One region of the Pseudoalteromonas sp. SM9913 genome, then DNA from elsewhere that is predicted to be linked to it. Evidence: predicted binding sites of a transcription regulator. Region 1 holds the regulator's gene; the other holds the start of a gene.
The links. The regulator LexA, encoded in region 1, represses DNA repair genes until DNA is damaged. The targets are predictions, from matches to a motif close to TACTGTATNNNNATACAGTA.

Region 1 (5,673 bases):
CAAACTGTAGCGCATAATCTGGAATACGGCGTGGCATACCGGCTAACCCAACAAAATGCATTGGGAAAAACAGCACATTTACACTTACCAACGACAACCAAAAATGCCATTTTGCTAAGGTAATATTGAACATGTTTCCGGTCCATTTTGGCAGCCAATAATAAGCCCCCGCCATAATAGAAAACACCGCGCCCGTTACGAGTACATAATGAAAGTGTGCAACCACAAAATAGGTATCATGATATTGGAAATCGGCAGGTGTAATCGCTAGCATCAACCCCGAAAAACCACCTAAAGTAAACAACACAATAAATGCGATACTAAACAGCATTGGCACTTCAAAGCTAATAGACCCGCGCCACATAGTCGCTACCCAGTTAAATACTTTTACGCCGGTAGGTACCGATATCAGCATAGTCGCGTACATAAAAAACAACTCACCCGCCACGGGCATACCAGTGGTAAACATATGATGCGCCCACACAATAAAGCTCAACAAGGCAATGGAGGAGGTGGCATACACCATAGAGGCATAACCAAATAGTTTTTTACGTGAAAAGGTGGGAACAATCGTAGAAATAATGCCAAAGGCAGGCAAAATCATAATATAAACTTCAGGGTGACCAAAAAACCAAAAAATATGTTGGAACATCACCGGATCGCCACCACCAGCGGCATCAAAAAAGCTGGTTGCAAAATATTTATCGGTGAGCACCATAGTAACTGCACCAGCAAGTACCGGCATAACTGCAATAAGTAAAAACGCCGTGATCAACCATGTCCACACAAATAACGGCAGCTTCATCCACGTCATACCCGGAGCACGCATATTTACTATGGTGACCACCACATTAATGGCCCCCATAATCGAACTAATACCCATAATATGCACCGCAAACACAAACATTGCTGTGTTGTCGTTACTATAAGTGGTGGAAAGCGGCGCGTAAAAGGTCCAACCAAATGCAGGGCCACCACCGGGCATAAATAATGAAGCTAATAGGATTAAAAACGCAAACGGTAAAATCCAAAAGCTCCAGTTATTCATTCTCGGTAAGGCCATATCTGGCGCACCAATCATTAGCGGGATCATCCAGTTTGCCAAGCCGGTAAAGGCTGGCATAACCGCACCAAACACCATTATTAAACCATGCACTGTGGTCATTTGATTAAAAAAGTGAGGATCAACCAGTTGTAGGCCCGGCTGAAATAACTCAGCTCGAATAACCATCGCCATTGCCCCACCAATTAAAAACATGGTGAGTGAAAAAATTAAATATAAGCTACCTATATCTTTATGGTTGGTTGTAAATAACCAGCGCTTAAAGCCTGTGGCAGGTTGATGGGCATGATGAGCCTCATTGGTATTAGGTTGTTCTGCAATGCTACTCATTATTTAGCCTCCCCATCAGCATCCAGTGCCGCTTGTATCTCGCTCGGTTGAATTACATCACCAGTGTCATTACCCCACGCGTTGCGTTTATAGGTAATAACAGCTGCTATTTGCTTGATTGATAATTGCTTTGCGAAAGACTGCATAGCCGTACCTGGTTTACCGTGGAGCAAAATATCTATATGCCCTTTGATATCACCTATGACTATTGGGCTGCCTTTAAGAGCCGGAAAAACACCCGGCAAGCCTAATCCTGTTGGCTGATGGCACGCCGCGCAGCTCGCCATATAAACCTGCTCACCAAGCGCCATCAGCTCTTCTTTTGGTACAACTTGGTCTAATAACGCAGCGTCTGCTGCAGCTGCTTTTTGCTTGGCTTGTTTAGCCTCTGCTAACCACGTTTTGAAGTCTTCTTCTGTTTTAGCTTCTACCACAACAGGCATAAAACCATGATCTTTACCGCAAAGCTCTGCACACTGCCCACGGTAAGTACCAACCTCATTAATATTGGTCCATGTTTCATTAATAAACCCAGGGTTTGCATCTTTTTTAACGGCAAAGTCAGGCACCCACCATGAGTGAATAACATCATCTGAAGTCATTAAAAAACGTACTTTTTGATTAATTGGTAGTACCAGCGGTTTATCGACCTCGAGTAAATAATTCGGGTTTTTATCAGCAAGGTTGGTTATTTCATTTTGAGGTGTAGCTAGCATGGAATAAAACTCAACGTCCTCCCCCATATACTCGTAATGCCACTTCCACTGTGAGCCTGTAATTTTAATGGTGAGATCAGCTTTGCTGGCATCCTCCATGGCAATTAAGGTTTTAGTCGCAGGAATGGCCATAACAATTAATATGACAAAAGGGATCGCAGTCCACAGTATTTCTACTTTGGTGCTTTCATGGAATTGGGCAGGGACAGCCCCTTTAGATTTGCGATGATGAATGAGTGCCCAAAACATAATGGCAAACACGATCACCCCAATCACACAACATATTAAAAAAATAGTCATGTGCAGTTGGTATACATTATTACTTATATCGGTTACGCCTTTACGCATATTATATTGGCTATTAGCAAGCACATTCTGCGAAAAAACAAACAATATAAGCCACAAGGAAGAACTCAGCTTACCCATGTGACGGCTCCTTTGATGCTATTGCTGACGCAAAGCGAAGAGGCATACGGCTTAAACGCCTATTCGTTATTTTTATTTTTTATAAGGGTGCTGGATTTAGTAAATGTGTGTTCTCAAAACGACTAAGCTGTGAGTTATTTTTATTCCAGCTCTTTAATAACTAGTTAAAAAATAAACAATAAGCAAGGTGAGTATGAAAAATAAACAAGGTGTATTTTTTAAAATGCGCAGCTAAAAAAATAGCAACTAGTCAGGCAATTAATCTAAGAGTCAGGTTTAGTAAGGGGTGTATTGAAATTACAGGATAGAAATATAAAAAATTGTTAACTTAAAAAAGCAGAGTAAATTTGTTTATTTATAAAGTATTTAGTGATTTTATTTATGATAGGAGAAGCACTTAACAACATATAGTCATACATTTGATAAGTTAGACATTGTGCTGCTAACAAACCCAGCGCCTAATCACTATTAAGCGCTAAATTATGCTTTAATACTACATCCAGTCAGCGTTACGAATAACACCTACCGCTAAGCCTTCAATATTGAACGACTCATTTTCTAAATCGACCTCAATAGCTGAAAACTCATCATTTTCAGCATGTAAGAGTACTTTTCTGCCCGCTTTTTCTAAACGCTTCACGGTTACATCGTCGTCAACACGGGCAACAATAACTTGTCCATTTTCGGCAACTTGGGTTTTATGCACAGCAAGTAAATCACCATCCATAATACCAATGTCTTTCATACTCATACCGTTAACACGCAATAAAAAATCGGCCGCAGGTTTAAACATTAAAGGGTCAATTTTACAGTGGCTTTCTACATGCTGTTGCGCCAATATAGGCTCACCGGCAGCCACCCTGCCAATTAAAGGTAAGCCTAACTGCTCTGGCTCCTCTTCTTCAACAAGCTGAATGCCCCGACTCGCGCCTGGCTTCATTTTAATCACACCTTTTTTGGCCAGTGCTTTTAAGTGTTCTTCTGCAGCATTCGCACTTTTAAAACCCAGTGTTTGTGCAATTTCGGCACGTGTAGGAGGCATACCAGTGTCTTTAATAAACACTTTAATGAGTTCGAGTATTTGCGCTTGGCGTTTCGTTAATGGTCGCATACAACTGGTTTTCCATACAGTACAATTAACTGTGAGTATATACAGTTATTTAAAAATCGCAAATATAAATTAATGCCTTATATGCCGTTATCATCAAACAATAACCTACTTTAAAAGCAGGGTGATAAATGTAATTATTAGCAACGCATTATCATATTAATAAATTTTAATTCTCAATTACTTATCCAAGGAGCTAGCATGAGTATTTGGCATCAACCGATTACATTAGAGTTTTGTAAGCAATTAGATCAAGGTATTACAGGCCAAGGGACACTCATGAAAACCATGGGAATAGAAATCAGTGAAATTGGTGATGACTACTTAGTGGCAACTATGCCGGCAATTCCAGAGCATCATAACCCTATGGGTATCGTTCATGGTGGTGCAAATGTGGTGCTTGCTGAAACAGTAGCAAGTTATGCCGCTAATTTTGTGGTTGATTTCAATCGATTTTATTGTGTTGGCCAAGAAATCAGTGCAAGTCATTTAAAGGCATCACGCAATGGCACATTAACGGCCACAGCGAGAGCTTATCATATCGGCAAGCGCAGCTCGGTTTGGGATATTAAAATAACCAATAGCCGCAATGAGCTTTGCTGCGTATCACGTATGACCGCAGCCGTAGTAGAGCGAAAAGGCTAGTAAGTCAATTAACCAAGGTTGAAATTAAATTACTTTTCGAAAGGGTAAATAGTAATTTCTACGCCTGCACCAATTGCAGATATACGTAACAAGGTATCTGCATGTAAGGCTTGGTTAAAGCATTTTGGCGAAGTGCCAGACTCAAACCCAATATCGAAAGTTCTGCGTGAACAACTCAACCATTGCTTTAATGCATTGCGTGAACACGACTCGATTAACTCACACAAGTGATTAATCGCTTTATCTGGCGTGGTTATTTCACCTGCAACCTCAATGCGAGCAAGTTGACGGTATTCGTCTTTATCATAATGTAAAATAGTTGCGACCTTTTTTAAATCAGCAACTAATACGCTAATATCTTGCTTTGACTCAAGCTCTAGATCTACATTTAAAAATTGAATTTCCGACATTATCTCGTTTTTACCCTCTATTAATTTCATTGCAAACTTTAACGCAGTTTTACCGTTATACCAAATCAACAACGCAGGAATCACCTCATTAACGCATTTTTAGCGTTAGCCTCTGAATATTGCCCACTATTTACTCCTCAAAAACGCCCTCTACAAAATACGCAAATTAAAATTAAAGCATGCCGGCGGCAGTTTACTTTTTTATTCTAGGCCTTAAACTAGCCGCTCCTGTAGTTCACGTATGTGATGGATATGATTCGGTTTATTTTAGCTTTGTTGGCTTGCTGTGCTTGTTTTTCAGCAATGGGCGAACAATTTACGCGGTTTTCGAGTGCCAAAAAGCACTTAATTAATACCCTTCCCGAAAACGCTAAAAGTATTTATTGTGGTTGCGATATAAAAAAACAAGGCAAAAAGTTGGTACCCGACCCTACCCATTGTGGCTACGTGCCTCGCAACACACTAACCCGCTCAGGCAAAGTAAATCAACGTGCCCTGCGAATTGAATGGGAACATATTGTCCCTGCATGGGAATTTGGTCACCAGTTACAATGTTGGCAAGATGGTGGGCGTAAAAACTGCCGCAAAGTTAGCGCTAAGTTTCGCATGATGGAAGCCGATATAAACAATTTAGCCCCTGCAATTGGTGAAATTAACGCCGATCGCTCAAACTACCGCTTTGGCATGTTAGCCCAAAACGCGACGCAATATGGTCGCTGTGAGGTTAAAGTTAATTTTAAACAACGTGTTGTTGAACCGCCTGTTCATGCACGTAAACGCATTGCCGATGCGTACGCTTACATGCAAAAAACGTATGGTTTAAAAATTTCAGCTAAACAACAAAAGCTATTTAATGCTTGGCAACAACAAGCTTATGCTGCTAACACAAATAGTAAAAAGCTGTAAGTTTAAATTAAAAGCGTGTAACACACGCTTTTAATTAACCTATAACGCTTGGTGTGGTCCAAATATTTC
Region 2 (5,673 bases), 980 kb from region 1:
CATGAGTAAAATAGCCATTCGTTGCAAATACATTAAATGTGCTTAACGCAGAGGTGAAAACAAGGCCTGAGAATAACTGTTTTTTCATTTAAATTGAGACTAAGTAGAGAAAGTTGGCGAACAATAGCTAACTTTTTATATTCCAAAAAAGAACTTTAAAAGATTATATATACTAAAAAAGCATATTGTTTGTGGATGAGGAACAGGTAAATGAAAGGGCTTACAAAGGAGGGTTATATACACTGGAGTAAAACAGCATTATTAAGCGCTATTTTACTCCAGCCAAGTAATTACATTGACTCTAACTTCATACCGCGTGTCTCTTTAATGTATTTAACTACAAAAAACACACTAATAAACGCCGAGAGGGTATAAAAGCCATAGGCGCCTGCTAAACCAATACTACCTAGCATGATAGGGAAGGTCATAGTAATAGCAAAGTTAGCTATCCACTGCGCACTAGCAGCAACTGCAAGCGCGGCGCCGCGAATGCGGTTATTAAACATTTCACCAAGCAGTACCCACACAATTGGGCCCCAGCTTAAACCAAAAAATACCACAAACAGGTTAGCCATTATTAAAGCAAAGGTACCCATATTTTCGCTAAGTGCTAACTTGCCCGCTTCATCAAGGCCTGCACTGCCAAAGGTGTAGGTAAGTGCACTTAAACTAATAAACATACCTATACTACCTACCAGTAACAATGGCTTACGTCCCACTTTATCAACTAAAGCAATAGCAATAAAAGTAGACAAAATATTAGTGGTACCCGCAAGCACGTTTATAAACAGTGATTGTGATTCATCAAAACCAGCGGCTTGCCAAAGCTCTGAACCGTAATAAAATACCACGTTAATACCAACAAATTGTTGAAACACTGACAAGGCCACACCCACCCAAACAATAGGGTGTACCTTTTTACTGCCATCGATAAATAAATCGCGAATACTTGGTTTTTTATCGCTTTTCAGAGACTGCTTTACGTCATTGATTTGCGCATCAGCATCATCGTTTGAAATTTTATTAAATACAGTTTTAGCGTGTTTAAGCTTGCCTTGTGCGACTAAGTAACGCGGTGACTCAGGAATAAACAAGACCCCAATTAAAAATAAGCCTGCAGGAACCAGTTCAGCCCAAAACATCCAGCGCCATGCAGCTAAGTCTAACAGTAAAATACCCTCGGCACCGCCAGCAGCGTTAGCAATTAGGTAGTTACTTAAAAAGGCTGCAAATAAGCCAAGAACAATAGCAAGTTGTTGCAATGTCGCTAAGCGACCACGCAAACTTGCTGGTGCTACTTCTGCAATATAAGCAGGCGCTAAAACAGAGGCTGCACCTATGCCTAATCCGCCAAATAAGCGGTAAAAAATAAACTCAGCTGAGCTATCAGCAATACCAGAGCCAAATGCACTGATAGCAAATATAAGTGCAGTGACAATCATAATAGCGCGACGGCCAAATTTGTCAGCTAATGGGCCAGCAGCTAAAGCACCCAGCGCACAACCAAGTAAAACAGAGGCAACATTAAACCCTGTTGCTACACTGCTTGAGTTAAATGTATTACCTAACGCCGATACAGTGCCGTTTATAACGCCTGAATCAAAACCAAATAAAAAGCCACCAATGGCGGCAACAGCCGATATAAAAATAACGTATAAAAGTGAGCACTTTGCCGCTGCGCTTTGCTCACCTTTAGTTGCATGCTGTGTTGTCATGTTGTTCAATCCTAATTTTTATTATGTGTAATGAAGTTAAAGTACCACTAATAATTTGCGGGCAACCTTAGCACAGAGTAATCACGCTAAAAAAGATATTTCAATAGTAATACGTATGCATAAATAAATTAATTGAGTTGCGCGAGGGTCTGTTTATCTTTTGAGATTGAAGTTTCAGCAGTGTGTTTGGTTTTTAAGAAAAATAGATCTTTTGCCATGTGAATGCCCGTAAATAGGTACTAACGCTTCGTTAATGTTAAACACGCACTGCTTGAAGGGTTCTGCTATCTACACAGGTGAAGATAAGGGCCAGGGTATAAAAAGGGTGCTCGGTTTTAACTTAGTTTATTAAGTAACAAACCTCGCTAAAATTAAAGCGCCCGAGATTGAATCAATTTAAATTCTAAAAGGCTATTAACTCCTAATTGGGTTGCTAAAAGCGCTCAAATAATTATACTGTTTTTATATACAGTATTGGCGGTTTTTATGAGAAAAGAGTTACCAGCAAAATATTATTTGGCACATTTTAAAGAGCTAATAGGCTTTGTGAGCGATAAATGTATGCATTTACTTGAGCAAAAGCACATTACATTTATTAATAAAATAAACACCCTCGACGAGCAAAGCCAATGCATGCTAGCACGTATTTATTCTCGTAAACCTTATTTAGTGCAAACTCAGTCATTAAATTATGAAGAGATTATTTCGCCTTATCAGGCACTTTTTAATTTAAAAACAGCTGGGTTAATCTGTGAACCCTCACAAGCAGACGCTAAGCAACTGCTTAGCCATCTAACAAAGCCGGCCTTAATTGAGTTGTTAGCTCAACAAGACCTGCCACCACTATTTAAAAAAAGTGCTGCTAAAGGTTGTTTAGTTGAAGTCGCTATTTCATTTTTTGAATCTAAGCCAGAGCGTCTTTCGCATTTGTATAATCAGTACGTGATCAATAATAGAGATGAGTGTTACCAGTATTTTGAGTTTTTGTATATTGGCAGGCTCAGTGCCGGTGATGTGAATCATCAAAACCGGTTTGTACTAAGAGACTTAGGGGTAACCCCTGTTAGGCAAGGGCATAATGAAAGTTTGTCTCGCTTTGACTCAATTGAGGAAGCGCAATCTAACTATGTGTTAAACCGTTTTCGGTTAGCCGTTAAAAACGCGAAAGATGACAATGAAAATGAGACGTTAGCAAAACAGTTAATAAATGAATTAGCAGTAGGGGTTGTAGCTCGAGAGCTAAAGAATAAGTTATTGGTCATACTTTATAAGCAACTAAAAACAACTAACCCTGTATTAGCGTTTGATGTACTTAATGCCTGCGAAGACGATGCGCACGCACTAGAAATTCAAATAAGAGAGCAATACCGTTTAGGTAATAAAGAATGGGTAAAGGCGCAACTTGAGAAAATTATAGAAAATCCGCTCACCGATGAGTTACTGTACTTTGCGGATGACTTTTTAATGCGCAAATTTAACAAGCAAACACGCTCACGGCTTAGTGAAATGTTAGCCAGTACACGCTGTATTATAGAAGTTGATGAACTTTACCGTGGCGATGTTGAGTTAGGTGTAAGTGATCACTACACTCGTCAAGGCAAACAGGTTTTTTATACTGAAAATACTTTGTGGCAAAGCTTATTTGCGCTGGTTTTTTGGCAGGAACTTTTTATTGAAACCCCAACCCCCCCCTGCAACGAATTTGATATTTATCCGCAAGCCTTAAAAACAGATACATTTTATTTAAATCAATCCTCGCAAGTAGAGGCGCGGCTGGCTGCGTGTAATAGTACCCAAAAATTGCTGCGTTTAGTGTGTAACCATGCAGCGAAGTATTATGAGCAACCAAATGGCTTATTTAGATGGCACAAAGATGTATTAAAGCCATTAGAGATGCTTATTTTAAACAGCCCGATAAATGCGCTATTAAGCCATTTAAAAAACATGGCAAAAAACTACCGACAGCTAAAAGATGGTTACCCCGATTTAATGATTGTTGATAACAGCGCAGTTCATTTTGAAGAGGTAAAAGCGCCCGGAGACAAGCTTAAAAGAAACCAGCTAGTGAGCATCGATAATTTAAAAAACAGTGGTTTTAAAGTCAATATTGCAGCGGTGAAGTGGTATGTAGACCCTAACCGTGTTTATAGTGTAGTTGATATTGAAACTACAGGAGGCCTCAAAGGCGGTAACCGTATTACCGAAATTGGTATTGTTAAAATAAAGCAGGGCGAAATAGTTGATACATGGACCACATTGATAAACCCAGAGCGTCCCATCCCGCGTTTTATTACCTCGCTTACAGGCATTAACGATGCCATGGTAAGCAATGCGCCCATATTTAGCGAGATTGCAGCGCCGTTACTGAATCAATTATCAGGCAGTATTTTTGTGGCGCATAATGTTAATTTTGATTATGGATTTATTAAAAAAGAGCTTGAGAGGATAGGGATTAATTTTAAAATGCCGAAACTGTGTACAGTCGTTGAATCACGCAAAGCATTTAAGGGATTAAAGTCATACTCACTCGGTAATTTATCGGCACACTTTAATTTAGACTTAACCAATCATCACCGTGCATTAGACGATGCCAAAGCGGCCGCGCAGTTATTATTACTGGTTCAGCAAACGGACAGTCAGTGATAGATTTACGTCAGTTAAATGCATTGTGCGTAAAGTAAAGTACCTTGTGTATAAATACAGGGTATTAAAAAAATAGGTTTATCTATTTTTAATGGGCGATTAAAACTGCGCTTATAAAAATAATCGCTGTAAGCTTTGCAATCCCACATAAATATTAAATTTATGTTAACAGGTTTTAGGGCAGATGCTTTAAAAGTGGTTATGTTTCTGAGCAAAAAATAATAAATTAAGGATAATAATGAATCATCAACGATTGAGTGCCACTTTGCTGGTATTGGTGGCTTTAATAACTGGCTGTAATTCGTCACCAATAAGTCTTTACAGCGATAATACCATGAAGAAAAAAGAATATAATGATGTTAAGGCATACAAAAAAGGGGAGTTTGAAGAAGCTTTTAACTATTTAGAAGAGCCTGCTGCATTGGGCTATAAAAGTGCACAATACACCCTAGCGTTTATGTTTTTAAAAGGGCAATATCTAGAGCAATCAACTAAGCTTGGTATGGGGTGGTTAGGTGTTGCAGCAGAAGCTGGCGTTGAAAATTGGTCACAACAATATGATACTTTTTATACTGCTGCGACAACACACGAGAAGCAAGAAATAGATGCAATTGTTGCCGTTTATATTGAACAATTTGGTGTTAAAGCTCAAAACATGACATGCCGTAGATCAACATCACCGAGACGAACATTCGGCGAAATTAAAATTGATTGTAGTAAACATGACGGCGCTGTCACTGTGTATGAAGTAGACACAATTGAATGAAGCTAGTTGTTAACTAGCTTCTTTTCAAAGTCACTTTTTACGATATCGAGCGCTTTTAATACTTCTTCGGGCTCTACATCGTGTTGCTCTAATATCATAATTAAATCAACAGCCAGTTTTATGTGTGTAGGGGCGTCTTCTAGCGGTTTACTCATTAATATCTTTCTTTTTAGCAATCTGATCAATCGCAAAGTTAATGGCAAGTTCAACGCGTTGCTGCATATCTAAACGATCTGTTTGAGTTAAATAAAATGCCATATCTACATCGTATCTAATATAGCGTGGGGGTAATTGATTGAGTACGGTACAGCAAAAGTCAGCCATTACATCGTCGTTGTAACGTTCATTAAGTTTACGTTTTTCTATTTCTTCTAAAACGAGTTTTTCGTAAAAATTATGTATGTCGTCATCTAATCGCATATTCCTGCCACTCTTTTTTATTGTCTTTGTTGAGTCTATACCAAGGATTGTTATAAATCGAGAGCCGCTTTAAATAGTTGCTTATGGACACTGACTAAATTGTTGATGTTACGCTGATAACCACCACCT

Region 2: PSM_RS09985 (exonuclease domain-containing protein) is a predicted target of LexA. The motif match lies at 2,170-2,189, and genes of this name have one in related genera.

What each region holds. Positions count from the first base shown of each region.
Region 1 covers NC_014803.1:3,159,594-3,165,266, forward strand. Annotated here, with positions in the region: gene ctaD (cytochrome c oxidase subunit I) at 1-1,393, opposite strand, end outside; gene coxB (cytochrome c oxidase subunit II) at 1,393-2,535, opposite strand; gene lexA (transcriptional repressor LexA) at 3,029-3,646, opposite strand; gene PSM_RS14555 (PaaI family thioesterase) at 3,845-4,288, shown strand; gene PSM_RS14560 (hypothetical protein) at 4,318-4,698, opposite strand; gene PSM_RS14565 (endonuclease) at 4,951-5,604, shown strand; gene hmpA (NO-inducible flavohemoprotein) at 5,644-5,673, opposite strand, start outside.
Region 2 covers NC_014803.1:2,182,406-2,188,078, reverse strand. Annotated here, with positions in the region: gene PSM_RS18750 (hypothetical protein) at 1-88, opposite strand, end outside; gene PSM_RS09990 (sugar porter family MFS transporter) at 291-1,715, opposite strand; gene PSM_RS09985 (exonuclease domain-containing protein) at 2,202-4,358, shown strand; gene PSM_RS09980 (sel1 repeat family protein) at 4,597-5,124, shown strand; gene PSM_RS18420 (YbaM family protein) at 5,127-5,279, opposite strand; gene PSM_RS09975 (late competence development ComFB family protein) at 5,272-5,544, opposite strand; partial or broken gene PSM_RS09970 (histone deacetylase family protein) at 5,595-5,673, opposite strand, start outside.